Regions from separate parts of the Streptomyces sp. NPDC002788 genome, predicted to be linked through region 2. Evidence: riboswitches for the same ligand, from Rfam matches in the RefSeq annotation. Region 2 holds a riboswitch; the other holds the start of a gene.
The links. Region 2 has a riboswitch for thiamine pyrophosphate ahead of thiO (glycine oxidase ThiO). Riboswitches for the same ligand answer to the same signal wherever they lie in the genome.

Region 1: another riboswitch for thiamine pyrophosphate. It lies ahead of ACWD1U_RS15680 (thiamine ABC transporter substrate-binding protein); the one in region 2 lies ahead of thiO (glycine oxidase ThiO).

Annotation. Positions count from the first base shown of each region.
Region 1 is NZ_JBSFVB010000007.1:202,473-216,776, forward strand. It holds gene ACWD1U_RS15610 (SpdD-like protein) at 1-207, opposite strand, end outside; gene ACWD1U_RS15615 (hypothetical protein) at 237-392, opposite strand; gene ACWD1U_RS15620 (mobile element transfer protein) at 405-596, opposite strand; gene ACWD1U_RS15625 (hypothetical protein) at 598-792, opposite strand; gene ACWD1U_RS15630 (DUF2637 domain-containing protein) at 812-1,507, opposite strand; gene ACWD1U_RS15635 (FtsK/SpoIIIE domain-containing protein) at 1,593-2,948, opposite strand; gene ACWD1U_RS15640 (SCO3933 family regulatory protein) at 2,951-3,304, opposite strand; gene ACWD1U_RS15645 (winged helix-turn-helix domain-containing protein) at 3,454-3,822, shown strand; gene ACWD1U_RS15650 (helix-turn-helix domain-containing protein) at 4,058-5,272, shown strand; gene ACWD1U_RS15655 (NUDIX domain-containing protein) at 5,292-5,777, shown strand; gene ACWD1U_RS15660 (e9imm peptide) at 5,792-6,001, shown strand; partial or broken gene ACWD1U_RS15665 (HNH endonuclease) at 6,423-6,602, shown strand; gene ACWD1U_RS15670 (hypothetical protein) at 6,603-7,250, shown strand; gene rlmN (23S rRNA (adenine(2503)-C(2))-methyltransferase RlmN) at 7,462-8,568, shown strand; TPP riboswitch at 8,593-8,699, shown strand; gene ACWD1U_RS15680 (thiamine ABC transporter substrate-binding protein) at 8,788-9,861, shown strand; gene ACWD1U_RS15685 (ABC transporter permease) at 9,900-11,501, shown strand; gene ACWD1U_RS15690 (ABC transporter ATP-binding protein) at 11,501-12,520, shown strand; partial or broken gene ACWD1U_RS15695 (hypothetical protein) at 12,524-12,838, shown strand; gene ACWD1U_RS15700 (LAETG motif-containing sortase-dependent surface protein) at 12,898-13,548, opposite strand; gene ACWD1U_RS15705 (LOG family protein) at 13,753-14,304, opposite strand, start outside.
Region 2 is NZ_JBSFVB010000008.1:276,841-291,144, reverse strand. It holds gene ACWD1U_RS17620 (class II 3-deoxy-7-phosphoheptulonate synthase) at 1-573, shown strand, start outside; gene ACWD1U_RS17615 ((2Fe-2S)-binding protein) at 730-954, shown strand; gene bfr (bacterioferritin) at 961-1,437, opposite strand; gene ACWD1U_RS17605 (sulfite oxidase-like oxidoreductase) at 1,613-2,263, shown strand; gene ACWD1U_RS17600 (deoxyribonuclease IV) at 2,269-3,147, opposite strand; gene pknB (Stk1 family PASTA domain-containing Ser/Thr kinase) at 3,207-5,129, opposite strand; gene ACWD1U_RS17590 (thiazole synthase) at 5,224-6,021, opposite strand; gene thiS (sulfur carrier protein ThiS) at 6,024-6,224, opposite strand; gene thiO (glycine oxidase ThiO) at 6,221-7,393, opposite strand; TPP riboswitch at 7,391-7,502, opposite strand; gene ACWD1U_RS17575 (NAD(P)/FAD-dependent oxidoreductase) at 7,763-9,004, shown strand; gene ACWD1U_RS17570 (Rv2175c family DNA-binding protein) at 9,284-9,649, shown strand; gene thiE (thiamine phosphate synthase) at 9,946-10,608, shown strand; gene metF (methylenetetrahydrofolate reductase [NAD(P)H]) at 10,704-11,627, shown strand; gene ACWD1U_RS17555 (SCO2102 family sporulation regulator) at 11,684-12,616, shown strand; gene ACWD1U_RS17550 (phytoene desaturase family protein) at 12,644-14,134, opposite strand.

The DNA of each region.
Region 1 (14,304 bases), on a different contig from region 2:
CAGGACCACGGCGGTGCCGCCGCCGACGAGGGCGAGGGCCGTGCCGGGGGTGAGCTGAACCGTCGGCCGGGACGGGACCGGGGCCGGGGCCACCGGGGCGGGCTGCGGGGTCTGAGCGGCCGGGACGATAGTGGTCGGCTCGACCACGGCAGGCGGTGTGACCTGGCCGGTCGGCGTGGGCATGGTCGGAATCTTCGGACGGAACATCAGCGGTTCTCCCTTCCGAGGGCGGGTGGTTACTTGATGAAGGTGTCGATGGCGGGGGCGAGGACGCTGTCGGCGAGGAGGAAGCCGCCGAGCAGCAGGACGGCGATGAGCCAGGCGGGCGGGCGGATGAGCTTGACGCCGAGGTAGCCGATGACGAGCAGGGCGAGCCAGAGCGGTACTTCCATGGCGGTGGCCTCCTAACGGACGCGGCAGCGGTGGGTGCGGGCGGCGAGCTGGGCGGCGGACTGGCTGCCGTAGTCGGAGGACCAGCCGCAGCGGTCGGCGGTGCACACGGCGGCGTGCTTGGTGTGGCCGTGGCGGTCGCGGTGGGTGCCGATCTGTACCGGGCCGATGCGCATCACGGAGTGGAAGTGGTCGCGGGCGGGCATGTCAGTCGGTCTCCTCTCGGGTCGGGGCCGGGTCGGGGTAGGCGGCGCGGATACTGGCGGCGGTGGCCGGGTCGGTGGTGCGGCGGGCGGCTTCCTCGGCGAGCAGGTGGGCGAGGAGGGGCCGGTTCGTGGCGGCCATCTCGCGGGCGGCGTCGAGGTGGTCGGCGGCGGTCAGGTCGGCCGGGTCACTGGTCATGGCGTGTCTCCCGTCGGGATCAGGCGAGTTGGGCGGCGATGGCGTCGGCGAGCTGGGGCGGGACGCCGAGGCGGGCGCGCAGGGTGTCGGTGTCGATCGGGGTACCGGTGCGGGCGTGGTGGTCGTCGGCGACCTTTCGGGCGTGGTCGACCAGCGCGGCCGGGACCGGCACAGCCGGAGCGGGGTCGGCCGGGGCAGGCTCAGCCGGGGCGGGATCGCTAGCCGGGAGGGCCGGGGTGTGGTCGACCGCTGGAAGTGGCTCGGGCTCGGGCTTGGGATCGGGTTCGGCGACCGGTTCAGGGTTCGGTTCGGCATCTGGCGTTGTGGGTGCCGGCGCTTCTGCCACCTGCTCTGTGGCGGAGTGGGCGAGGAGGGTGCCGCCCATGAATGCCAGGGCGGGCCAGGCGGCGACGAGGATCCGCAGCCAGGCCGGGACGTGGTCGAGGTCGAGGAGTCCGGCGGTGGCGACGTTGGCGCCGAGCGAAGCGACAAGGGCGATGACGAACCAGCACCAGGCCAGCCGGGACGGACCATCGACACGGAGCCGCCGCCAGGCAGCGACCAGGAGCAGGTCCACGCTGATCGGGTAGGCCCAGGCTTTCCAGCCGTCCTGCCCGGCAGCGGCAGCCAGGTCGTGCAGGTGGGCGAAGGACAGCGCCCCGGCAATGACGGCCTGGACCAGGACGGCATCTATGCGGAGAGCGGGGCGGGCCATCACGGCTCCTTCCAGTGATGAGGCATGGCGGGGGTAGGGACCTGGCGCGAAACGGTCACGCCGACCGGAGATGAGAGGGGAAGGGTCAGGCCGTGGCGGGGGCTGTCTTGGACAGCGGCACCCGGGCCGAGGGCAGTGAGCCAGTCACGGGCCGGTAGGCGGCCAGGGCGGGCACGTCGGGGGTGCGGTCGGCGTACTTATTGCAGAGGTTCACGGCCTGGCGCAGCGAGGTGTGCGGGGCGCGGATGCGGTGCCAGCCACCGGTGGAGTCACCGGCGATCGCGATGCCGCGTGTCTCGGCGGGGATCTGGATGGCGGCCAGGACAGCGTCCGGCGAGATGTCACCGAAGGCCATGTTCGCGCTCGTCTCGTCGTTGACACGGTGGGCGGTACGGCCGGTGAGCTGGGCACGGAGCATGGTGATGCCCTTGCCGAGCTCGGAGCCGAAGCGCTGCCCGCAGATCTCCAGATAGATGCCGGCCGCACGGCCGAGCTGGGCGAGCCGCACGAGTGCGGTGATGATCCGGTCCCGGCGCTTCTCCTCCTCCCTCGAAGCGAACAGGGCAAGTTCGGCAACCTCGTCGACCAGGACCACGACTGGCACGGGGCGGATGTCGTCGGGCAGGTCCCAGATGTCGGCGGCGACCTCCGCATCCGGCACCGCGACGCTGATGCGCTGCTCAGCCCGGATTAGCTGATACACCTCCTCCATGTGGGACACCAGGGCTTCGAGCAGTTCCAGGGCCGTGTCGGGGTTGTCGGCGAGGGCGGAGAAGCGGCGGGCCAGGGGGAACAGCTCGACGCCCTGTTTGCAGTCAATGCCGACCAGGGCGACGTCCATCGGAGCGAGCCCGGCGACCAGGTTGCGCTGATAGACGGACTTGCCGGACTCGGTCGCCCCGAGGGTCAGCCCGTGGGGAACGGCGCGGTAGTCGCGGTAGTGCACCGAACCGTCCTCCCGCAGCGCGACCGGAACCCGCATCGGACGGGTGTCGGTTTTGGCGGGCATCTGCACTTGCTTGAGCACGTCGTAGCCGGTCATCCGCACCTCAACCACACCCGAGCGGACCTCGCGGGAGGTCACGCCGTACATCCCGAAGGAGTGGCGCAGCCGGTCCGTGGCCGCCGACACGTCGAAGGCGTCCTGACCGGGGCGGAGCTTGAGCCGCAGGACCAGACCGGTCCGGGTGGGCCGCAGCCGAAGGATGCGCGGCACCCGAGACTCAGGAACCGGCCGGTTGGCCACCCGGGCCAGCGCCAGCCGCCAGCGCGAGGGCGGAACCGTCAGCCCACAGGCGTCCATGACCGAGGCGTAGCGGACCAGGACCCGCACCGAGGCGACGAGGACCCCGAAGGTCAGCCAGTACCAGGCGGGGCGCCGCCACCGCAGGAGACCCGCAGCGGCGACGACCACAACCACAGCGACCATGAACCAGGTCATGATCAGGCCGCTTCCGATGCCGAGCCGGTGGCGGCCAGCGAGGTGACGGCGACCGCGCGGAATGCGATGCCGTGGCGCTTCTGGCCGTTGAACTCGTTCTCCCACGGCCGGGCGATCAGCCCCGTCAGAGCGACCGGGGTGCCCATGGCCAGGTCGCTGGAGATACCGGGCTCGGGGACGGTGATGGACAGGATCTCGACCTCGTCGTTGGCCGCGAACATCACGTCCACGGTCATCAGCTTGACGCCGTCGGCGTCGGTGGCGATCTCACCGGTCCGACGGTCACGGACCTTGGGCTGCGGGGCCTTGGCGACCATCACGGTCGCGCCGGACGTCTCAACGGGGATCTGACGCATGAGTGCGCTCCTAGCTGTCGTCGAACTTGACGTACTTAGTACGTCGACCTGTCATGAGGGTGCACCTGAAGTACTTAGTACGTCAAGTGGTTCTCGACTGTTGTCGGTTGGATGTGCTGCACTTAGTGCGACAAGCACTGAGAGGGGCTATGGCCGAGTTCACCGGACGCGCGAAGTACCTGGAGATCGCTGACGACTTCAAGCGCCGCATCCGCCAGGGAGAGCTGGATCCAGGCAAGAAACTGCCGTCCGAGACCGAGCTGATGGCAACGCACGACGTCTCGCGCACGGTGGCCCGACAGGCGATCTCACGCCTTCGCGAGGACGGCTACGCGATCTCCCACCAGGGCAAAGGCAGCTTCGTCACTCTTCCCGACGAGCCTCGACCGGCGAAGCACAGCCCGGAGTTCGAGGAGATCGCCGGATACCTGTCGGAAGTCCGCCAGGAGGTACGTCGGCTCGCCGACCGGATGGATCAACTTGAGCAACTGGTGCGGAACCAGGCGCAAGACGACTGACCAACGCCTCAGCTCGATTCCCGAGCGCGGCCACCTCCTCGCCAAGCTCTCTGACCTCCTTGATGAGTTCGACCACTTCGGCCGGGGTCAGCGGCATCGCGTGGCTCCTTCGTCGTGGTTCGACCTGACAGTCCCTGGGGTTGTCAGCAACGCTAGGAGCGGGTCGGTGGAGTACCCCGGAAAATCTCTCCGGGGTCCCATGTAGAGACGGGGGGACGCTCTTGCCATGCGAGGAATGACGACGAACCTGACGATCGGCGAACGCGTTGCCTGGTACCGCCGCAGGCGTGGCATGTCCCAAGAAGTCCTGGCCGGACTGGTCGGCCGAACCGTCGACTGGCTGAGCAAGGCCGAGAACAACCGGATCGAGCTGGACCGGCTCTCGGTCATCAAGTCGCTTGCCGATGCACTCGACGTGACCCTGGGCGACCTGCTCGCCGAACCCACCCTGTTGGACTGGACAGCCGACAGCGGCAAGCGCACGGTGCCGGCGCTTCGCTCGGCCCTGATGAACTACCGCCAGCTGACCCCACTTCTTGGGATCACGACCGAGGGCGAGCCGACCTCACTCGACGAACTCCGCAGCAGCGTCGCTGAGGTGTGGGACGCGTATCAGGACTCGCGGTATGCGTTCGCCACTCGCCGCCTACCGCTGTTGCTGGCCGATGCGCTCATCGCGGCCCAGGCCTACCAGGGCCGGGAGCGCGAGCAAGCACATGAACTCACGGCGATGACCTACCAGGGCGCGGCCATGGTGCTCACCAAGCTCGGCGAGGCTGATCTGGCGTGGATCGCAGCCGACCGCGGCTTGGCTGCCGCTCAGCAGTCCGGCAATGCCGTGGTGACCGGGTCCCTGTTCCGCTCCGTCGCCCACTGCCTGTTGACCACCGGCCGGTTCGGTGCCGCCACGCAGCTCGTCGGCGACGCGGGGGAGTACCTCCGCCCCGGCCTGGACGACGCGAACCCCGAGTTCCTGTCGATCTACGGAACCTTGTTCCTCGCCGGATCCATGGCGGCTGCCCGGGCGGAGGACCGTGCCACGACTCAGACCTTCCTCGCCGAGGCCGACCAGGCAGCCCGGCGGCTGGGAACCGACGCCAACCACGTGTGGACCGCTTTCGGCCCGACCAATGTGGCCATCCATCGCGTAGCCACGGCCGCAGAGCTGGGAGACATGCAGGTCGCGGTGGATCTGGGTCCGCAGATCGACACCAGCGCGCTGCCGACCGAGCGCCGCACACGCCACAACCTCGAAGTGGCCCGAGCCCTCAGCGCCCACAACCGTATGGAAGACGCCTTGGCGAAGATCCTCGAAGCGGAGAGCTGGGCCCCTGAGCAGGTACGGAACCACTACCTCGCGCGCGAACTCGTCCTGACTTGGGTCCGGAACCAGAGGGGCCGGCCGAGCCGCAGCCTGGCGGACCTGGCCAACAGGCTGCATGTCATCTGAGCTGGGTACTCTCGGCTGCATGGCACTGAACGCACAGGAAGCGAAGATGGCGCATCCGCGCATGGCAGCGGGTGCGCTTTTCTTTGATGCCGCTGGGCGGGTCCTCATGGTGGAGCCCACGTACAAGGACTACTGGGAGATCCCCGGCGGGTACGTCGAGACCGGCGAGTCTCCGCTGCACGCGGCCATCCGCGAGGTCAAGGAGGAGCTGGGCATTACCCCACCCCTTGGGCGCCTGCTCGCGGTCGACTGGGCCCCGAACAAGGCTGAGGGCGACAAGGTGCTGTACCTGTTCGACGGCGGCCAGCTCGGCGAGGACGACGTGGCCCGGATCAGCTTGCAGCCCGACGAGCTGAAGAGCTTCGCCTTCTTCACTCCCGAGCAGATCTCGGAGCACACCATCCCGCGGTTGGCCCGACGCGTCATCGCAGCAACAGAGGCCCGAGACGCAGCTTCGCCGGTCTACCTGGAGCACGGCCAGACACCCGGCACCGAGGCAGCGTGACCACTCCCCGCGGCATGAGTCGAGCCGAAGCGATCCACCTCGTCCAGCGGCTCATGAACGCCGACTATGCCGACGAGGCCGAAGCCGACGACATCCTCGCGGGGCTCGTACGTGGACTTGGCTGCCCGCACATCAGTGACTATGTCTTCTGGGACCACGATCCTCAGCTGACGGCAGAGAAGGTCGTGGGCCGAGCTCTGTCCTACGAGCCGTTCGCCCTGTAACCGCACAGTAGACCGCATTGCGGTAAGAGTTTCTCTACTTCATCAAGGCCCGCGCACGGCGCGGGCGCGCGCCGCCTCTGCGGCGCGGCCTGCCTCCTGTCTGCGCCCCGGCTGGCCGCGCCCGGCGGCGCGCTCGGCGGCTGCGGGCATGAAGGGGGAGACACCCTCTGTGGCTGGGGCGGTCGGCTCCACGGCTTTAGGCAGCCACTTTGGGGCGAGCCTCTAAGATCATGGCCCCAACGTCGTGCTTTAACGGGCAGGTCCACAGACTGCCCGACTCGCCATGAGCTTACGGGGCCATGATCACTCGCCCCAAAGCAGCTCCAGCCCAAAGCCGCTCCGCCGACCTTGTTCTCCAGCCGTCACGTGGAATGCCCGCTATATTTGGTGCATTGTTGCGACTTGAGAAGCTAGGGGACGCATGTACGAGGATCGACCCAAGACCCCTTCTGAGGTCAAGCGGAAGTTGCGTCAGCATGCCCGTTTCGGCTGCTGTAGGTGCGGGCTCCCGATTTACCAGTACCACCACATTATCCCGTATAGCGAGGACCAGCACTTCCGAGTAGAGGACATGATGGTTCTGTGTCCCTTGTGTCACGACATGGCGACGAAGGGTGTTTTCACTGCAAAGCAGCAGCGAGAAATTCAGGCGAGCCCGTTCAATGCCCGAAGAGGCTTGGCGGGCGGAATGCTATATACCAAGCAAGATTACTGCGCCGTGCTGGCGGGCGGCGTGCTGATGGTTGGTGAAGGGCCGGTGATCATTGTAGATGGGGAACCGCTATTGACCCTTACTCCAGGTTCAGATGGGCACGTCAGTCTATCAATGAACCTGCGTGATCAAAGTGGCAGCCTAATCGCCTTGATTGAAGACAACGAATGGATATCGGGTGATGCTGCGGTATGGGATATGGAGTCGGACTATCAAAAGCTGACGGTCCGATCTGGCGTCAATAATGTGGCACTGAATCTGAACATGAAAGGCGAACCGGCTCACCTCCGGGCTAAATTCTGGCGCTCTGGCTACTTGGTTGATCTGCGTGGAATCGGGATCCGGGTTAATGGAGTGAATGCTGGCCAGCATCTAGCGGAAGGGCTTGCGTTTGCCGGTATGACGATTGAACTAGACACTAAAACCTCGGTTGTGCAGCTTGTGCCTCAGCTCAAGAACGCATTTCTGGTCAGCGAGCCCGATCCGCTGGAGCGGCTAAGGAAGACCGTCGAGGCATGGCGAGGACTCAAGAACTGAGAGTCTGGCAAGGACGCGAAGCCCTAGCCGTGAGTGCGCGCCGCTTTGCTTCCTTGATCGGCCTGGACCAGTAATCGCGACCGCGGGGCCCCCTGGGCCGTCCCTGGGCCGTCCGAGGTCGGCCAACGCTGACAGTCCGCACCCACAGGTGACCACCCCCACCCCGCTCTGGCCTGGGCCCCCCGAGTTGATCTGCGACACTGGGAGGGTTATGCCGAAGCCCGGAGAACTCACTTTCGTCGCCCCCCGCGGAGCCAAGAAGCCGCCGCGGCATCTCGCCGACCTCACTCCTGCCGAGCGCAAGGAGGCCGTTGCCGCGGTCGGGGAGAAGCCGTTTCGTGCCAAGCAGCTGTCGCAGCACTACTTCGCGCGGTACGCGCACGATCCGGAGCAGTGGACCGACATCCCGACCGGTTCCCGCGGCCGGTTGCAGGAGGCGCTGCTGCCCGAGCTGATGACCGTCGTGCGGCATCTGTCGACCGACCAGGGCACCACGCGCAAGACGCTGTGGCGGCTGTTCGACGGGACGCTCGTCGAGTCCGTGCTGATGCGCTACCCGGACCGGGTGACCATGTGCATCAGTTCGCAGGCGGGGTGTGGAATGAACTGCCCGTTCTGTGCGACCGGGCAGGCGGGGCTGGACCGGAACCTGTCCACGGCCGAGATCGTGCACCAGATCGTGGACGGCATGCGGGCCCTCAGGGACGGGGAGGTCCCCGGCGGCCCGGCGCGGCTCAGCAACATCGTGTTCATGGGCATGGGCGAGCCGCTCGCGAACTACAACCGGGTGGTCGGATCCATCCGGCGGCTCACCGACCCCGAGCCCGACGGCCTCGGGCTGTCCCAGCGCGGGATCACCGTCTCCACCGTCGGCCTCGTCCCGGCCATCCACCGGTTCGCCGACGAGGGCTTCAAGTGCCGCCTCGCCATTTCGCTGCACGCGCCCGACGACGAGCTGCGCGACACCCTCGTGCCGGTGAACACGCGGTGGAAGGTCCGCGAGGTGCTGGACGCCGGCTTCGAGTACAGCGCCAGGTCCGGTCGGCGGCTGTCCATCGAGTACGCGCTGATCCGCGACATCAACGATCAGGCGTGGCGCGGTGACCGGCTGGGCCGGATGCTCAAGGGCAGGCCGGTGCATGTCAACCTGATCCCGCTGAACCCGACGCCCGGCTCCAAGTGGACCGCCTCGCGGCCCGAGGACGAGAAGGCGTTCGTGGAGGCGATCGCCGCGCATGGTGTGCCGGTGACGATCCGGGACACCCGTGGTCAGGAGATCGACGGGGCGTGTGGTCAGCTCGCGGCCACCGAACGGTAGTCTGACCGCCGTAAGAACATCTGCATATTCCGACAGGGGAGCGCCACAGCGCTGAGAGTGCGGCACACGGCCGCAGACCCTCCGAACCTGGCCCAGGTCATTCTGGGTAGGGAGATCGGTCATCACTCGAGCTGTTGCGCCCTGCCCGGGGCCCCAGAAGTCCCGGGCAGGGCCGCGTCTTCTCCTGGTCACTCCAGGAGGAATCCGGTGAACATCAACATGAAGCGGCTGACGGCGGCGGCCGTCGGGATCGGCATGGTCGGCACACTCGCCGCGTGCGGGTCGTCCGACGGCGGCCAGGGGTCCGGCGACTCCAAGACCGTGACGCTCGTCAGCCACGACTCGTGGGCCGCGTCCAAGGACGTCATCGCGGCCTTCGAGAAGCAGTCCGGCTACAAGGTCAGGGTCCTCAAGGACGGCGACGCCGGGCAGGCCGTGAACAAGGCCATCCTGACCAAGGACAACCCACAGGGCGACGTCTTCTTCGGCGTCGACAACACCTTGCTGTCCCGCGCCCTCGACAACGGCCTGTTCCAGCCGTACGAGGCGAAGGGCTCCGACCTGATTCTGCCGGAGTACCGGGTCGACCAGGGCAGGCACCGGGTCACGCCCATCGACACCGGCGACATCTGCGTCAACTACGACAAGAAGTACTTCGCCGACCACAAGCTCGATCCGCCGCGGAGCTTCGACGACCTGGTCAAGCCCCAGTACAAGAACCTCCTGGTCACCGAGAACGCCTCCGCCTCCTCGCCCGGTCTCGGCTTCCTGCTCGGCACCGCCGCGAAGTACGGCGACGGGGGCTGGGAGGGGTACTGGAAGAAGCTCAAGGCCAACGGCGTGAAGGTCGTCGACGGCTGGGAGCAGGCCTACAACGAGGAGTTCTCCGGCTCGGCCGGCGGTAAGAAGGCCAAGGGCGACCGGCCGCTCGTCGTGTCGTACGCCTCCTCGCCGCCCGCCGAGGTCCTCTTCGCCGACCCGAAGCCGAGCACCGCCCCGACCGGGGTCGCCGAGGGCACCTGCTTCCGGCAGGTCGAGTACGCGGGGCTGCTGAGCAACGCGAAGAACACCAAGGGCGGCAAGGCCTTCCTCGACTTCCTGATCAGCAAGCGGTTCCAGGACGACATGCCGCTCAACATGTTCGTCTACCCGGTGCGCGAGGGCGCCCAGGTGCCGCCGGAGTTCGCCAAGTACGGGCCGCAGGCGAAGGATCCCGAGACCATGGACCCGGCGAAGATCGCCGACCACCGTGACCAGTGGGTCAAGTCGTGGACCTCACTCGTACTGAAGTAGCCGTCCGCAGGCGGGGCGCGGCGGCGCGGTTCGGCCTGCTGGCCGCGCCCGTCGCGTTCTTCGCGGTCTTCTTCGCCTATCCCGTCGCCGCGATCGTCGCGCGGGGTCTGAAGGCCGACGGGGTCTGGCACCTCGGGCGGGTCGGAGGGGTGCTGGCGCAGTCCGACGTCCGGCACGTCCTGTGGTTCACCACCTGGCAGGCGCTCGTCTCCACCGCGCTCACCCTGCTCGTCGCGCTCCCCGGCGCCTACGTCTTCGCGCGCTTCGACTTCCGGGGCAAGCAGGTGCTGCGGGCGGTCGTGACCGTGCCGTTCGTGCTGCCGACGGTCGTCGTCGGTACGGCGTTCCTGGCGCTGGTGGGGCGCGGCGGGCTGCTCGACGAGCTGTGGGGCGTACGGCTCGACACCACCGTGTGGGCGATCCTGCTCGCGCACGTCTTCTTCAACTACGCGGTCGTCGTACGGACCGTCGGCGGGCTCTGGGCGCAGCTCGACCCGCGGCAGGAGGAGGCCGCGCGGATGCTCGGGGCGTCTCCGCTGAGGGCCTGGCGGCAGGTGACGCTCCCTGCCCTCGCCCCGGCCGTGGCCGCTGCCGCGCTCATGGTCTTCCTGTTCACCTTCACCTCCTTCGGTGTCGTGCAGATCCTCGGCGGTCCCACCTTCTCGACCCTGGAAGTGGAGATCTACCGGCAGACGTCCGAGATCTTCGACCTGTCCACGGCGGCCGTGCTGACGCTGATCCAGTTCGTCGCGGTGGGTGCGATCCTCGCGCTGCACGCCTGGACCGTGCGGCGGCGGGAGACCGCGCTACGGCTGGTGGACGCGGCCGTGACCGCGCGCCGGCCGCGCGGTGCGGGGCAGTGGGCGCTGCTGGGCGGGGTGCTCGTCACCGTCGTCGTGCTGCTTCTGCTGCCGCTGGCCGTGCTGGTGCAGCGGTCGCTGGACGCGCCGGGTTTCGGTTACTACAGGGCGCTGACCAGGGAGGACGGCGGAGTCTTCCTCGTCCCGCCGATCGAGGCGATCGGCAACTCCCTGTCGTACGCGGTCGCCGCCACAGCCATCGCCGTGGTGATCGGCGGACTGGCCGCTGCCGCGCTCACCCGCCGGGACGCCGGGCGGTTCGTGCGCGGCTTCGACGCGCTGCTGATGCTGCCGCTCGGGGTGTCCGCGGTGACCGTCGGCTTCGGGTTCCTGATCGCGCTGGACGAGCCGCCGCTGAATCTGCGGTCCTCGTGGATCCTGGTGCCGCTCGCGCAGGCGCTGGTCGGGGTGCCGTTCGTCGTGCGGACCATGCTGCCCGTGCTGCGGGCGGTGGACGTGCGGCTGCGGGAGGCGGCCTCGGTGCTCGGGGCCTCGCCCTGGCGGGTGTGGCGGGAGGTGGACCTGCCGTTGGTGCGGAGGGCGCTGCTCATCGCGGCCGGGTTCGCCTTCGCGGTGTCGCTCGGGGAGTTCGGGGCGACGGTGTTCATCGCACGGCCCGACAACCCGACGCTGCCGGTGGCCGTGGCACGTCTGCTGGGGCGGCCCGGGGACCTGAACTACGGCCAGGCGATGGCCCTTTCGACGATTCTGATGGTGGTGTGCGCCGTGGCCCTGCTGGTGCTGGAGAGGCTCCGCACGGACCGGACGGGGGAGTTCTGATGCTGCTGGCTCTGGAGGGTGCGACGGTCCGTTTCGGCGGGCGTGCCGTGCTGGACGCCGTCGATCTGGAGGTCGCCGAGCACCAGATCGTGTGCGTGCTCGGGCCCAGCGGCAGTGGCAAGTCGACCCTCTTGCGGGTGGTGGCCGGGCTGCAGCCGCTCGACTCCGGGCGGGTGGTGCTCGACGGGCGCGACCAGACGGGCGTGCCCGCGCACAAGCGGGGCGTCGGGCTGATGTTCCAGGACCATCAGTTGTTCCCGCAGCGTGACGTGGGCGGCAATGTGGCCTTCGGGCTGCGCATGCGCGGGGCGGCGAAGCTCCACCGGGCCGAGCGTGTCCAGGAGTTGCTGGACCTCGTGGGCCTGCCCGGTGCGGAACGCCGGGGCGTCGCCGCGCTGTCCGGCGGGGAGCAGCAGCGGGTGGCGCTCGCCCGGGCCCTGGCACCGAGCCCCCGGCTGCTGATGCTGGACGAGCCGCTGGGTCAGCTCGACCGGTCGCTGAGGGAGCGGCTCGTCGTCGAACTGCGGGAACTGTTCGGCCGCTTGGGCACGACCGTGCTCGCCGTGACACACGACCAGGGGGAGGCCTTCGCGCTGGCCGACCGGGTCGTGGTGATGCGGGACGGGCGGATCGCCCAGTCCGGTACGCCCCTTGAGGTGTGGCAGCGGCCCGCCGACGCGTTCGTGGCCCGCTTCCTCGGCTTCGATAACGTCGTCGAGGCGACGGTCGGGGTGGAGGCCGCGGACACGCCATGGGGCAAGGTGCCGGTGCCGGAGGGGGCCCCGCAGGGCACGCGCACCCTGCTGGTCCGGCCCGCCGGCGTGCGCCTGGTGCCTGTCGGCACGGGCCTGCGCTGCACGGTGACCGCCCGCACCTTCAAGGGCACCCACGTCGCCGTCCGCCTTCAGCCCCGGGACGCCCCGCGCCTGGAGGCGGCGTGCGCGCTGCGGGCGGCGCCGGAGGTCGGGGACGAGGTCGGCGTGGACTTCGACGGGGCCGAAATCGTGGTGCTCGACTGATCGCTGCAGATCGTGGAGTACGTGCAGCGGACGGCTCCGCACGACACGGTGGGGGAACTGCGCGGCCCGGGCCGCAGCATCCATCTGCACGCCATCGACACCGGGCCCGGCCTGAACGCCGAGTGGCTCGTCGAGTTCACCGAGGACGGTGTCGCCTGGCGCCGCGGACATGAGAAGGCCACGGTCGCCCTGCGCGGACCCCTCACCTCCGTGCTGCTCGCCTTCTACCGGCGACTTCCCCTGGACGCTCAGGAGTTGGAGATACTCGGCGACCGGGAGCTGCTGGAGTTCTGGCTGCGGCGGGCGACGTTCGGGTGAGACGGGACGTGGCCCGCCCCCGGATCAGGGGACGGGCCACATCGCGGTGTGCGGAGTCGTCAGCTGTCGGTCTTCGCCCCGCGGCGGCGCATGCCGAAGAACACCGCGCCGCCACCGACGACGACCAGGGCCGCCGCGATGCCGGCGATGATGCCGGTGTTGGAGTCGGCGCCGGTCTCGGCGAGGTTGGAGTCACCGGCCGGAGCGGGCGCGTTGGCCGCCGGTGAGGTGCTCTGGCTCTCCGACGGCGTCGGAGCCGGAGTCTCGGTCTCCTCGGCCGGCTTCGACGGGGAGGCCGACGGGGTCGGCGTGGCCGGCACAGTCGCCGGGGGCTGCTCCTCCTTCTTGCAGGCCGTGGCCGGGGTGACGAGGTTCGGCTTGATGTCCTCGTCGACGTACGGAGTGGCCTTGACGTGGATGCGGTACTCGGCGTTCGGCTTCCAGTCCTCGGCGAAGGTGATGGTGGTGCCCTCGCGCGAGCCCTTGACCACCTGTTCACCGACCTTCTTCACGTCGGCGCCGTTGTTCTCCAGGTACACGGTGACCGTCGCCGGGACGCCGGCCGGGTCCACGTCGGTGACGGTGATGACGCCCTTGTCGCCGTCGCACTTCGCCTCGGCCGAGAACTCGTTGATGTTGCAGGCGAGCGCGTCGCCGGCGGCACCGAGCGCGAGCGCGGCCGAGGCGGAGACGACACCGAGGATCCGCACGGAACGTGCGACGGTACGACGCGATGCCGTACGGCGTGATACGGACAGAACTGCCACGTTTGTCCTTTACGGGATGCGCAAATGCGGGGGGTGGAGGCAGTGTTGACGGAAGATCAGCACTACCGGGAGGCTCACAGGTCTATAAGCGCTGCATAAGTAGTGTCAACGCATATGCAGGTTGCAAGCACTTGCTTTGCCAGCTTATTAACCGCCGAGACGTTTCAACGCCTCCGGCGCCTCCTCGATCCGCTCCACCAGCGCGATCCGCGCCTCCATGGAGCGCCCCTTGGCCAGCGACCGGAGCAGGGGCCAGGCCGGCAGTCGCTCCGTCCAGTGCGCGCGGTTCACGAGCACCATGGGTGTCGGCTCGCCGCGCGACTCGTAGTAGTTCGGCGTCGCGTTGTCGAAGATCTCCTGCAGCGTCCCGGCGGCGCCCGGCAGGAACACCACACCCGCGTTCGACCGGGCCAGCAGGCCGTCCTCGCGAGTGGCGTTGGCGAAGTACTTGGCGATGTGGGAGGCGAACGCGTTCGGCGGCTCGTGGCCGTAGAACCAGGTCGGGATGCCGACGGAACGACCGCCCCGGGGCCAGCGGGCGCGTATCTCGAGGGCGGCCGCCGCCCATTGGGTGATCGACTGGGTGAAGTGCGGTGTCTTGCCGAGCAGTTCGAGCGACTCCGTGAGCATTTCGTCGCCGAACGGGGCGGCGTACGCTCCGAAGTTGGCCGCCTCCATCGCGCCGGGGCCGCCGCCGGT
Region 2 (14,304 bases):
GTCTCCGCGCACATGGTGTGGATCGGCGAGCGGACCCGGCAGCTGGACCACGCGCACATCGAGTTCGCCTCGCGGATCCGCAACCCGATCGGCATCAAGCTCGGCCCGACGACCACCGCCGAGGACGCGCTGCAGTACATCGAGCGCCTCGACCCGGAGCGGGAGCCGGGCCGGCTGACCTTCATCGTCCGCATGGGCGCCGACAAGGTCCGCGACAAGCTTCCCGAGCTGGTCGAGAAGGTCACCGCCTCGGGCGCCACCGTCGCCTGGGTGACCGACCCGATGCACGGCAACACCTTCGAGGCGGCCTCCGGGCACAAGACCCGCCGCTTCGACGACGTGCTCGACGAGGTCAAGGGCTTCTTCGAGGTCCACAAGGAGCTGGGCACCCACCCGGGCGGCATCCACGTGGAGCTGACCGGCGACGACGTCACCGAGTGCGTGGGCGGCGGCGACGAGATCTTCGTCGACGACCTCCACCAGCGCTACGAGACGGCCTGCGACCCGCGTCTCAACCGCAGCCAGTCGCTCGACCTGGCGTTCCTCGTGGCCGAGATGTACAGGGACCAGTAGCGGATCAGCCTGTCGCGGGCATCGACTGGGGCGCGGATCACATACGATCCGCGCCCCTCTCCGCTTTTGCGGCTCCCACCCGGCGGGTAAGGTTAGGTTAGCCTCACCGATCAACGGGGACGGCGCCTTGGAACGACCCGTCGGGAGGTGGACCGCGTGTACGTCTGCAGTTGCTTCGGCATCACCGAGCAGCAGGTCAAGCAGCACGCGGACAGCGGCGCCTGCACCCCCCGCCAGATAGCCTCCGCCTGCAAGGCGGGCACGGACTGCGGGTCGTGCGTGCGCCGTATCCAGGCGATCCTGGGCCGGGGTGCCTGCCCCCGCCGTGAACTGGCCGACCGGGGTCAGCCGGTGCTCTCGGAGCTGGAGGACGCCGCCTAGGTCCGCCTAGCTCGGCTGCTCGATCTGCTGCGCGAGGTACAGCGCCTCACCGAGCTTGTCGATGAGCTCCAGTTGCGTGTCCAGGTAGTCGATGTGGTGCTCCTCGTCCTCGAGGATCGACTCGAAGAGGTTCGCGGACGTGATGTCGCCCTTGCTGCGCATCACCTCGATACCGCGCCTGAGGCGGTCGATCGCCTCGACCTCGACCTGTCGGTCGGCCTGGAACATCTCGGTGACCGTCTGGCCGACCCGCACGTGGAAGAGACGTTGGTAGTTGGGCAGGCCGTCCAGCATGAGAATGCGTTCGGTGATCTTGTCCGCGTGCTTCATCTCGTCGATGGACTCTTCACGCGTGTACTTGGCGAGCTTGGTCCAGCCCTTGTTGTCCTGGATCCGGTAATGCAGCCAGTACTGGTTGATCGCCGTCAGCTCGCCGGTCAACTGCTCGTTGAGAAATTCGAGGACCTCGGGGTCGCCCTGCATCGCAGAGGCTCCTTCCGCGCGGGGGACTGGCAGGTTGCGCCGCATGATTCCACTGGTGAAGAAGATCGTCCAGTAAGTCTGCACTTAGTAAGTAAGGGCATGCTTAGTTCTATTTGTCCCGTTTTTGGAGTCGCCCCGGTCAGGGGCATCACCCGGGGTCTGTCAGGATGGAGTCATGGGTCAGCCGCTGGAACACGAATCGGGAGAAGGGCACGATTCAGCAGGAGTGACGCAGCCCGGACTGCCCCCGGGACAGCGGGTGCAACGCGGCTGGCCGGTCACGCACTACGGCCCTGTCCCCAAGTTCCGGCCCGAGCGCTGGGAGTTCCGGGTCTTCGGCGCCACCGCCGGTGGCGGCAAGCACTGCTGGACCCACGAGGAGTTCACGGCCCTGCCCCACACCACCGTCGTGGCCGATCTGCACTGCGTCACGAAGTTCAGCATGCTGGGCGCCGAGTGGGGCGGCATCCCCGCCCGCACGATCCTCGACCTCGCCCCGCCCGCCGACCACGTCACCCATGTGATGGTGTGGGCAGAGTACGGATTCAGCTCCAACCTCAGGCTGTCCGACTTCGCCTCCGAGCGCACCCTGTTCGCCACCCACAAGGACGGCGAACTGCTCACCGCCGAGCACGGCTTCCCGCTCCGCCTGATCGTGCCCCACCTGTACGCCTGGAAGGGCCCCAAGTGGGTGCGCGGTGTGGAGTACATGACCGCCGACCGGCGCGGCTTCTGGGAGGAGCGCGGCTACCACAACATCGGCGACCCGTGGCGCGAGCAGCGCTACTCGTACCAGGAGAAGCCCGGGGACGGCCCCGACCTCTGACGGCGTCAGCCGTCGCGCAGCTTCTTCAGCCGCTCCACGTCCGCCGCGTGTCCCTGCTTGCCGCCCGGCGTCTCGATGATCAGCGGAACGCCCTCGGTCGCGGGGTGTGTCATCAGGGCCCGGAACGGGTCCTCGCCGATGTGGCCGACGCCGATGTTCTCGTGCCGGTCCTTGTGCGCGCCCACCACGTCCTTGGAGTCGTTGGCGTGGATCAGCTTCAGCCGGCCCTCGCCGACCGTGTCCACGAGCAGGTCCAGCGTCCGGTGCATGCCGCTCGGGCCGGTCAGGTCGTGCCCGGCGGCGAAGATGTGGCAGGTGTCCAGGCACACGCCGAGCATCGGGTGGGCGTCCAGCGCCTCGAAGTACGGGCCGAAGTCCCACGTCCGTGAGCACAGGGAGGCGCCCTGGCCGGCGGTCGACTCCAGCAGCAGGAACGGGTCGTCGTCGTGGGTCAGCTCGTCGAGCAGCGGCAGCAGATGCTCCCGGACCTGCTTCAGCGCCACCGACCGCTCCCGGCCGCCGGTCGCGCTGCCGGTGTGGACCACCACGCCCCGCGCCCCGATCGCCCGGCCGCGCCGCAGCGAGTGCCGCAGCGACTCCACCGACCGCTCCACCGTCGCCTCGGTGTGCGAACCGAAGTTGATCAGATAGGGGGCGTGCACGTACGCCGGGATCGACTCGGCCTCGCACGCCGCGCGGAACGCCTCGTCCTGCTTCGGGTTCCCGGCCGGTGTGGCCCAGCCGCGCGGGTTGGCGACGAAGACCTGCACCGTCTCCGCCTGCAGGTCACGGGCGTACGACAGGCCGACGGAGTGGAGCCCGCCGGCCACGGGAACGTGGCCGCCCACAGGGTTGCGGGGAGGGTCGGACAGCTGATGGTTCACCCGTTCAGGGTGTCATGCGTCCGGCCCTGCCCCGTCCACGGGCCCCCTGCCCGGGACCGTCACCTGATCTTGATCGTGATCGTCGAGCCCTTGGGCGCGGTCTCCCCGCCCTCGATGGACTGGCCCTTGACGGTGTCGCCGAACAGGCCGAGCAGGCCGCGGTCCTCGTCGACCTGGAACCCGGCGGCCTCCAGTGCCTTCCTCGCGTCGTCCGCGCTGTCGCCGACCACGTCCGGGACCTCGATCATCGCCGGGCCCTTGGACACCGTCAGCGTCACGGTGTCACCCTCGGCGACCCGCCTGTCGGCCTCCGGGGACTGTGCCGCGACCTGGCCCTTGTCGAAGTCGTCCGAGGTGACCTGCTCGGGCGAGACCTTCACCCTGAGACCGGCCTCCCGCAGCTCTGCCCTGGCGTCCTCCAGGCTCTCGCCGATGACCTCGGGGACGTCGACCTGGGCGCCCTTGCTGACGACGAGCGCGATCGCCGAGCCCGCCCGCCGCTCGGTGTCGGCGGCGGGGTTCGTGCTGATCACGTAGCCCTTGCCCATGTCCTCGCTGAACTCCTGCGTGACCATGCCGGGCTCCAGGCCGGCCGCACTCAGCCGCTCCTTGGCCCTGGCCAGCCGGTCCCCCGTCACGTCGGGCACGTTCACCATCTCCGGGCCGTCGGAGACGGTGAACGACACCGAGTCGTTGACGCGGATACGGGTGCCCGGCGCGGGGTGGGTGCCGATGATCGTGCCGCGCTTGACGGTGTCGCTGTAGGCATGGCTGACCCTGCCGACCTGGAGCCCGGCCGCCTCCAGCCGCTCCCGGGCCTGCACCTCGGTATTCGACAGCACCGCCGGGACCTTGGTGAACTGGCCGGAGTTGATGTACCAGACGCCCGCGCCGACACCGAGGACCAGCAGCAGGGCGGTGACGATCGAGATGACGCCACGCCGCGGCAGGCGTCGCCGGGACGGCGGCGGAGGTGGTGTCGCCAGCCGGCTGGTGCGGTGCAGCTCCGGCTCGGCGTCCTCGTTCACGGGCAGCGGCCGCGGCATCGTGAGCGCCCGCGGGATCACGCTCGTCCGGTCGTCGGCGTTGTCGTGGTCCGACGCGAGCGCCTGCGGCGGCACGGCGTCCAGCTGGTCCGCGCTCAGCCGGCCACGCCCGTCACGGACCTGCGCGAGCAGCGCCACCGCGTCGTACGGGCGGATCTCCGGGGTGCGGGCCGTCGCCGAGGCGACCATCTCGTCCAGCTCGTACGCCAGGCCGGGCACGGCGGCCGACGGCGGGGGGACGTCCTCGTGCAGGTGCTTGTAGAGGATCACCGCGGGGGAGTCCCCGTCGTGCGGCCTGTCGCCGGTCAGCATCTCGTACAGCATCACCCCGCACGCGTACACGTCGACGCGGGGGTCGGCGGTGCCGTTCTCTATCTGCTCGGGGGCGAGGTACGAGACCGTGCCGAGCACGGTGCCGGTGGTGTTCGTCACCGTGTCCACGGCCCGGACGAGACCGAAGTCGGCGACCTTGACCCGGCCGTCGTCCCCTATCAGGACGTTCTCGGGCTTCATGTCGCGGTGCACGAAACCGGCGCGGTGGGCGGCGCCCAGCGCGGCCAGTACCGGCTCCAGGATGTCCAGGGCGGCACGCGGCTGCAGCGCCCCGCGCTCGCGCAGCACGTCGCGCAGGGTGCAGCCCGCGACGTACTCCATGGCGAGGTAGACGTAACTGCCGTCGGTGCCCTGGTCGAAGACCTGCACCACGTTCGGGTGCGCCAGCCGGGCCACCGACTTCGCCTCGCGGATGAACCGCTCGACGAACGAGCCGTCGACCGCGAGAGAGGGGTGCATCACCTTGAGCGCGAGGACCCGGTCGAGCCGGGTGTCCACGGCCCGGTAGACCGTGGCCATCCCGCCGACCGCGATCCGCGCGTCGATGCGATACCGGCCGTCGAGCACCTGCCCGACCAAGGGGTCCTGAAGGGTCGTGTCCACGCAGGCGAGTGTACGAGCCACGACCGGCAGCCCCGTCCTCCCGGCCGTTCTCGGGGCTGGACTGAAGCGGACCTGTGACGTGTGCCCGGCCGTCCTACTGGAAAGCGGGCCGCTCCGGATCCAGCACGGCCAGCCCCTCCGTCGGCGACGACGCCTCCGCGAAGTGCCGCCGGGGGATACGCCCGGCCCGGTACGCCAGCCGCCCCGCCTCCACGGCATGCCGCATCGCGTCGGCCATCAGTACCGGCTCCTGTGCCCGCGTCACCGCCGAGGCGAGCATCACGCCCGCACACCCCAGCTCCATCGCCAGCGCCGCGTCCGACGCCGTCCCGGCACCCGCGTCCAGGATCACCGGCACACGCGCGTGCTCCACGATCAGCTGGAAGTTGTGCGGGTTGCGGATGCCGAGCCCGGAGCCGATCGGCGAACCGAGCGGCATGATCGCCGCGCAGCCGGCGTCCTCCAGCTTCCGCGCCAGCACGGGGTCGTCGTTGGTGTACGGCAGCACGGTGAAACCGTCGTCGACCAGCGTCTCGGCCGCCTCCAGCAGCTCGATCGGATCCGGCAGCAGCGTGCGCTCGTCGGCGATGACCTCCAGCTTGATCAGGTCCGTGCCGAGGGCCTCGCGCGCGAGGCGGGCGGTGAGCACGGCCTCTCCGGCGGTGAAGCAGCCCGCCGTGTTGGGCAGCACCCGGATGCCCAGCTTGTCCAGGACGGACAGCACCGAGCCGTGCACCGAGGCGTTCACCCGGCGCATCGCGACCGTGGTCAGCTCCGTCCCGGACGCGACCAGCGACCGCTCCAGCACATCGAGGCTGGGCGCCCCGCCGGTACCCATGATCAGGCGGGACGTGAAGGACGTACCACCGAGGACAAACGGATCGTCGGCCATGGTCAGCCTCCTTGGACGGCGGTGAGGACTTCCACGCGGTCGCCCTCGGCGAGGGACGTGGAGGGCCATCGCGTGCGCGGGACGACGGTTTCGTTGAGGGCGGCGGCCACCCCCGAGGGCGAGGTGGTGAGGGACTTCACCACGGTGTCGAGAGCCGTGCCGGGCCGGACGTCCCGGGGCTCCCCGTTGACGGAGATGTTCATGCGGGCTGCTCCGTGAGTGCGGGGGCGGTACGGAAGCGCTTCGGGCTGAAGGGACGGGCCTCTTCGGGGAGTTCACCCGTCGCCAGGACGTGCGCCAGGGCGTCGCCGGTCACCGGCGTGAGCAGGACGCCGTTGCGGTAGTGCCCGGTGGCCAGCAGCAGTCCCGCCAGACCGGTCGGGCCGAGCAGCGGCGCGTTGTCGGGGGAGCCGGGGCGCAGACCGGCCCGGGTCTCGGTGAGCGGCAGCTCCGTGATGCCCGGCACCAGCTCGTGGGCGTCGCGCAGCAGCTCGTACACGCCGCCCGCGGTCACGGTGGTGTCCCAGCCGAGTTCCTCGCTGGTCGCCCCGACGACCAGCTCGCCGCTCTCTCGCGGCACCAGGTAGACGTGACTGCCGCGCACGACCGCCCGCACGGTCCGGCTCAGGAACGGCCCGTGCCGCTGCGGCATGGTCAGCCGTACGACCTGCCCCTTCACGGGCCGCACGGGCGGCAGCACGTCCTCCGGGACGCCGGCGAGCCGCCCGCTGAGGCTGCCGCCGGCGAGCACCACCTGCCCGGCGCTCAGCGCGGTCCCGTCGTCCGTGACGACACCGGCGGCCCGGTCCCGGACGACGGTGAGCCGCTCGGCCCACACCCGGTGGAAGACCACGCCGGCCCGCTCGCACGCGGCCACCAGCGCCCCGGCCAGCCGCCGGGGATCGATCTGGTGGTCGCCGTCGACCCGCAGCCCGCCGCGCACACCCGGCGCGAGCATCGGCTCCAGGCGACGGCACTCGCGCCCCGACAGCCACTGCGAGTCCAGGCCGGACTGCTGCTGCAAGGCGTGCAGTTCCCGCAGGTGGGCCCGGTCATCGGCGTCCAGGGCCACGGCGAGGGTGCCGCAGCGGCGGTAGCCGAGGTCGTGGCCGGTCAGCTCGGTCAGTTCGGCCGCGAAGGCCGGGTAGCGGCGGGCGGAGGCGAGGTTCAGGCCGAGCAGGGTCTGCTCGCCGTAGTGCAGTTCCGTGACGGCGGCCAGCATGCCGGCGGCCACCTGGGCGGCTCCGCCGCCCGGCTCGGGATCCACCACGGCCGTGGCGAGGCCGCGTTGCGCGGCCCGCCAGGCCGTGACCAGGCCGATGATCCCGCCCCCGACGACGAGGACGTCTGACGTGGTGGACGTAGGCGACATGGGCGTCCAGCCCCTCCCTTCGCCGGCATGACCCGGATCAGGTTCGTACGGTCGGAGGCCGCCAGCCTCCCTCTCAGCCCGGTGCGTCCGGGCTCCCGCGAGTGCTTTACGTCAGCCACCCTAGCCCGGCGCCGCATGCCGCAGTAAGGGGTCCTTGCACTGTGAGCGTCCGACCCGGGCGGGCACAGTGCAAGGACCCCCGAGGGAGCCTCGGCCCGGATCCGGGCCGGACAGGAGCGCGGCGAGGTCGTACAGAGGCCGTTCGGGGGTACCGGAAAAGGTGGGCCCGGGCAGCGGGACGAGCGTTGTGGAGCAGGTCACGGCGCAGGAACGCTGACTGACGGAATGTCAGGTGTCTATGGTGATCAGGTGAGCGAGCAGACGCAGGAACCAGGTTCGTCCGCGCCGCGGCGCGTGGTCGTGGCGGGCGCGGGCATGGCCGGGGTGCAGACCGCGGTCGCCCTGCGTGAACAGGGTTTCACCGGCACCGTGAGCCTGATCGGCGCGGAGCCCCACCAGCCCTACGACCGCCCCCCCTTGTCCAAGGCAGTCCTGCTCGGCAAGGCCGAGGGCTCCGCCTTCGACGTCGACTTCGAGGCCCTCGGCATCGAATTGCGGCTCGGCTGCGAGGTGCTGGGCCTGCGCCCCGGCGACCACGAGCTGGACACCGAGGTCGGGCCCGTGCCGTACGACGTCCTGGTCGTCGCGACCGGCGCCGAACCGGTCCCGCTGCCCGGCGCGGAGGGCGTGCCCGGCGTGCATCTGCTGCGCACCCTGGACGACGCCGAGCGGCTGCGGCCGGTGCTGGCCCGCCGGCACGACATCGTGGTCGTCGGCGCGGGCTGGATCGGCGCGGAGTTCGCCACGGCCGCGCGTGAGGCGGGCTGCGCGGTGACCGTCGTGGAGGCCGCCGAACGCCCGCTCGCCGGGGCGCTCCCCGCCGAGGTCGCCGCGCCGATGGCCGACTGGTACGCCGACGCGGGCGCGGTACTGCGCACGCACGCGCGGGTGCGACGTGTCGAGCCCGGCGCGGTGCACCTCGACGACGGCTCGCGGCTGCCCGCGGGCGCGGTCGTCGTGGGCATCGGCGCCCGCCCCGCCACGGCCTGGCTGGCCGGCTCCGGCGTCGAGCTCGGCGCCCACGACGAGATCGTCGCCGACGAGCATCTGCGTACGTCCGTGCCGGACGTGTACGCGGTCGGCGACTGCGCCTCCTTCCCCTCGGGCCGCTACGGCGAGCGCCTGCTGGTGCACCACTGGGACAACGCCCTCCAGGGCCCGCGCACGGTCGCCGGGAACATCGTCGGCCGGGCCTCGGGTCAGACGCCGGCGGTGTACGACCCGGTGCCGTACTTCTGGTCCGAGCAGTTCGGGCGGTTCGTGCAGTACGCCGGGCACCACGCGGCCGCGGACGCCATCCTCTGGCGGGGCGACCCCTCCGGCCCGGCCTGGACGGTGTGCTGGCTGCGGGGTGAACGGCTGGTCGCGCTGCTGGCGGTGGGCCGCCCCCGGGACCTGGCCCAGGGGCGCCGCCTGATCGAGTCGGGCACACCGATGAATCCGGTGCTGCTGGCGGACCCGGCGAGGCCGATGAAGGCGGCGACGGCGTGAGGGGTCCTTGCACTGTGCCCGCCCGGGGCGCGCGGCGTGGCACCGCGCCTCGCCGCCTTGCCGAAACGAAACGCCCAGGTGGCTCCGCTATTCAGGGCACTCCGGCGCCTTGCGATGCACACACCGGACCACGCGACCTGATCGGACGCTCACAGTGCGAGGACTCTAAGGGCCGGGCCGTGCGAGGGCGCCGCTGACCAGGACGCCGGGCCCGGCGCGCCCGCCCGGGTGGACCGGGTCGACTTCCGACTGTCGGTGGCGGATGGCAGGCTTGTTTCCGTGACCGAGATTGACGCAAAGATCGATGCTCTCGTCCCCGCCTGGCTCACCCTCCCCGACATCGCCGAGCAGCTCGGCGTCGAGGTGACACGCGTGCGGCAGCTGGTCAAGGAGGGCCAGCTCATCGCCGTACGCCGCGGTGAGAACCGCGCGCTGCACGTCCCTGCCGCCTTCATCGACGGGGACAAGGTCGTCAAGGGCCTGTCCGGCACCCTGACGCTCCTGCGGGACGACGGCTTCACGGACGAAGAGATGCTCGAGTGGCTCTTCACTCCCGACCCCAGCCTGCCCGGCACCCCGGCGCAGGCGCTCAGCGAGAATCGCGGCACGGAGGTGAAGCGCCGCGCGCAGGCGCTCGCGGTCTGACCCGACCTCGACCGAACAACCGTCCGGCACCGTGTGAGCGGAGCCGGGCCTGAACAACCGCCCGTGGGGCCGTGGCCCGTCAGGTCACGGCCCGGGGCAGGCCGCGCCCGCTCCCGCCGTGGGCCGGGCGCGGCCGACCCGGGGGCCGCCCCGGGGCAGGCGTAAGGTGCCCGAGGCGTTGCGGTGAGGACAGGGGCGCTCCCGCACCGCACGCCACCCACGGGCACGCCGTATCCGTAGCCATCCGCGCAGGCGCGGAGCGCCGCCCGCACGCCACCGACACCCAGGGGGACATCATGACCGGCACCGTCGCCATCACCGCCCGTGCCCGGCTGGCCGACGCCCGGGTCTACCTCTGCACCGACGCCCGCAAGCGGCAGGGTGATCTCGCCGCGTTCCTGGACGCCGCGCTGGCCGGCGGGGTCGACATCGTGCAGCTCCGCGACAAGGGCATGGAGGCGGGCGAGGAGCTGGAGCACCTGGCGGTCTTCGCCGACGCCTGTGCCCGGCACGGCAAGCTGCTCGCGGTCAACGACCGCGCGGACATCGCCCACGCCGCCTGCTCCGACGTGCTGCACCTCGGCCAGGGCGACCTGCCGGTCCCCGCGGCCCGCGCGATCCTCGGCGACGACGTCCTGATCGGCCGCTCCACCCACGCCGAGTCCGAGGCCGCCGCTGCCGCCGTGCAGGACGGCGTGGACTACTTCTGCACCGGCCCCTGCTGGCCGACCCCCACCAAGCCCGGCCGCCACGCCCCGGGTCTGGACCTCGTGCGGTACACCGCCGCCCTCGGCACCGACCGCCCCTGGTTCGCCATCGGCGGCATCGACCTCGGCAACCTCGACCAGGTACTGGACGCCGGCGCCCGGCGAGTCGTCGTCGTACGGGCGATCACCGAGGCCGACGACCCGGGCGCGGCAGCGACCGAGTTCGCGAAGCGGCTGCGGGAGCGGGAGTGACGCCGGTCTGTCCAAGGGATGGACAACAAGTAGACAAAAAGGGCAAATGTCGGCGCCTGGTTGGGGGACCGACCGCCCCTGGCTAACCTGCCGGTATGGCCCTCGGCACCGCATCCATCAGGTCGGACCACGCACGCACGGTCCGCGACATGCTCGCGACCGGTAAAACGACGTACTCGTTCGAGTTCTACGCCCCGAAGACCCCGAAGGGCGAGCGGAACCTGTGGAACGCGCTGCGCCGGGTCGAGGCCGTGGCGCCCGACTTCGTCTCCGTGACCTACGGCGCGGGCGGTTCCACCCGCGCGGGCACGGTCAAGGCGACCGAGGCGATCGCCTCCGACACCACCCTCACGCCCCTCGCGCACCTCACGGCGGTCGACCACTCGGTGGCGGACCTGCGCAACATCATCGGCCAGTACGCCGACGCCGGGATCCGCAACATGCTCGCCCTGCGCGGCGACCCGCCCGGCGACCCGATGGGCGAGTGGGTGCCGCACCCCCGGGGCCTGGCCTACGCAGCCGAGCTCGTCGAGCTGATCAAGGCCTCCGGCGACTTCTGCGTGGGCGTCGCCGCCTTCCCGGCGATGCACCCGCGCTCCACCGACTGGGACGCCGACGTCCGCCACTTCGTCGACAAGTGCCGCGCGGGCGCCGACTACGCCATCACGCAGATGTTCTTCCAGCCGGAGGACTACCTCCGGCTGCGCGACCGCGTCTCGGCCGCCGGCTGCGATACCCCGATCATCCCCGAGGTCATGCCGATCGCCAGCGTGCGGACGCTGGAGCGCATCGGGTCCCTCACCAACGCCGCCTTCCCGGCCGCCCTGAAAGAGCGGATCCTCACAGCAAAAGACGATCCGGCCGCTGTACGCTCCATTGGGATCGAATTCGCCACGGAGTTCTGTGCACGGCTGCTCGCCGAGGGCGTGCCCGGCTTGCACTTCATCACGCTCAACAACTCCACGGCGACGCTGGAAATCTACGAGAACCTGGGCTTGCACCACGCACCGCAGGCCTAGACCGTTCGCACCGGTATACGACACACTGCGTAGCGGCGACTGGGAGAGGGGCGTACATGGGCTGGGCGGTCCTCTACATCGCGTTCGGCGTCGTCGCGCTGTGGCTGCTGGGCGAGGTGCTGTTGCAGTACAAGGCGCGGCTGCGCTGGCGGCTGCTGGCCTTCGTCGGGTTCCTCGGTGTCGTCGTCGGCGTCCTGATCCCCTCGGTCGTCGTGATCGGACTGGGCGCGGCAGCCTTCGCGGTCGGGCAGACCTACGTCACCCTGTCGTTCCGCAGCGGCTTCGCGGCCGGCTGGGCGATGAACGCGCCGGTACTGGGCGGCCGCAGCAAGCGCCGCCGCGGTGAGCGCGGCCGCCAGGAGCCGACCCTCGAGGTCTCCGACCTGGAGGCCGCCGACGGCGGCCACAGCGACGAGGGCGCCGACCACCGCCGCGACACGGCCGGATACGGCTATGACGACGACTACGACGCCGACGACGTCTTCACCCCGGCGCGCCCGGGCCGGCCGGCCGACGCCGAGACCACCGCCGTCTACGAGCCGCAGCCCATGCCCGAGGACACCGGCTCCTACGGCGTCTACGGCAACCCCGGCCACCAGGGCCAGTCCCACGACCAGTACGCCGCCCAGGGCGCCGACCAGTCCTACTCCTACGACTACTCGGGCTACGGCCAGCAGCAGGGCTACGACACCACCGGCCAGCAGCAGTACGCCGCCTACTCCGACCCGTACATCGGCTCGTCGAACTACGGCGGAGCCTCCTACGACACCGGCTACGGCGACCAGCAGTACTACGGCCAGCAGGGCTACGGCCAGGACCAGTACGCCGGAACCTACGGCGGCGAGACGCCGCCCGGCGAGGTGTGGGTGCCGCAGCAGCGCAACACCGACGAGTACGGCCGGGAACTGCCACCGGAGCAGCCCTACCCCTACCAGGGGGGCGAGCACCAGCCGCAGGGGAACGGCTTCGACGAGCAGTACCGTTTCTGAGGCCTGCGGCTCTTCAGCCCATCCACCTCACTGCGAGCCCCGGAACTCCGGTCCCTCCACGATCAGTCCCGCGACCAGCGCTCCGGACATGCCCGCGTGCGGCAGTCCGCCGCCGGGGTGGGCCCAGCCGCCCACGGTGAACAGGCCGGGCACACGTGTGGTGTTGGACGGGTGCAGCAGCCGCCCGCCGGCCGCCGCCAGCGCCGGCACCGGAACCGCGCCGCCCTCCGCGCCCGTCACGTCCGCGATGTCGGCCGGGGTGCGCACCTCGTGCCAGAGGAGACGCTCGCGCAGGTCTGGCACGGCGCGTTCGGCGGCGGTGATCATGCGGGCGACGAGGTCGTCGCAGGACCGGACCGGGCGCGCGGGCACCACCGTCGTGAGGGTGACCGCCTCGTGGTCCTCCGGGGCACCTCCCGGGTCGTCGGGCCGCAGGATCGTCACCGTGGGATCCGGACGTTGCGCCGCCGTGCCGAACAGGGCGTCCAACTCGGCCTCGCGGTCCGGGGTGTGGACCACCGTGCGGTGCGCCGTGCCCTCGGGGCGGGCGCCGCGCAGGGCGAGCAGGACCGTCAGCCGCCCGGCCGTCGCCGGCTGCGGGGACACATCGCCGTCGCCCCGCACCACATGGCCCGCCGTCAGCCCGTCCAGCGTGCCGGGTGCGACGCCGGCGACCACGAAGTCCGCCTCGGCGACCGTCCCGTCGGCGAGTTCGACCCCTGACGCCCGGCCGTCCTTCTCCAGCACGCCCGTCACGTCGGCGCCGAAGCGGAACTCGACCTTTCGGGTCACGCACCGCTCGTACACCGCCCGCGCCAGCTCCCGCAGGCCACCGCGCACGTACCAGGTGCCGAAGGCGTGCTCCATGTACGGCAGTACGGCCGAGCTCGCCGGGGTGGACCGGGGGTCCAGGCCCTGAGTGAGGGCGTGGCTCTCAAGAAGGGCGGCGAGCCGCGGGTCGCGCAGTTCCCAGGCGCCGATCTCGGCGAGTGTGCTGGCCCGGCGGGTGCGCAACAACCGTTTGTGCGGCACCGCCGGATACGGCTCCCGCTCGGCCAGCACCTGCCAGTTCGGCCACAGCGGCTCCTCCAGGAGCGGCCGGCGGGTCCGGTCCCAGGCCTCGCGGGCCCGGACCAGGAAGTCGCCCCACCGCATCCCGGCGCCCGCGCCGAGCCCCTCGTCCAGGGCGGCGACGACGCCCGCGCGCGAGGCGTTCGGCAGTGACACCTGAGTGCCGTCCGCGAACACGTGCCGGGACGACGGGTCGACCTGGACCAGGTCGACGCACGCCTCCAGCGGCTCCTTGCCGGTCTTGACGAACAGATCGCGGTAGACCGCGGGCAACGTGAGCAGACCGGGGCCCGTGTCGAAGGAGAATCCGTGGCGCTCGAAGCGGCGCAACGCCCCGCCGTACGTGTCCGTCCGCTCGTACACCGCCACCCGGTGGCCCGCGACGGCCAGCCGGGCGGCGGCCGTCAGCGCGCCCATCCCGGCGCCGATCACCGCAATCCGTGCCATGCCAGGGACTTTATCCGCCCTGCTGACAGCCCGTGCCGGGCCACCTCCGAGTACGGCCGCGGAGGCGATCGTGACCAGGTGGCGACGGAGCGTTCTGAGGCCGGATGCGCAGGAGTGAGTATCCGTACCTAGGCGGGGACTTGAGTACGCGCGCGGATGGGGGAGGACCT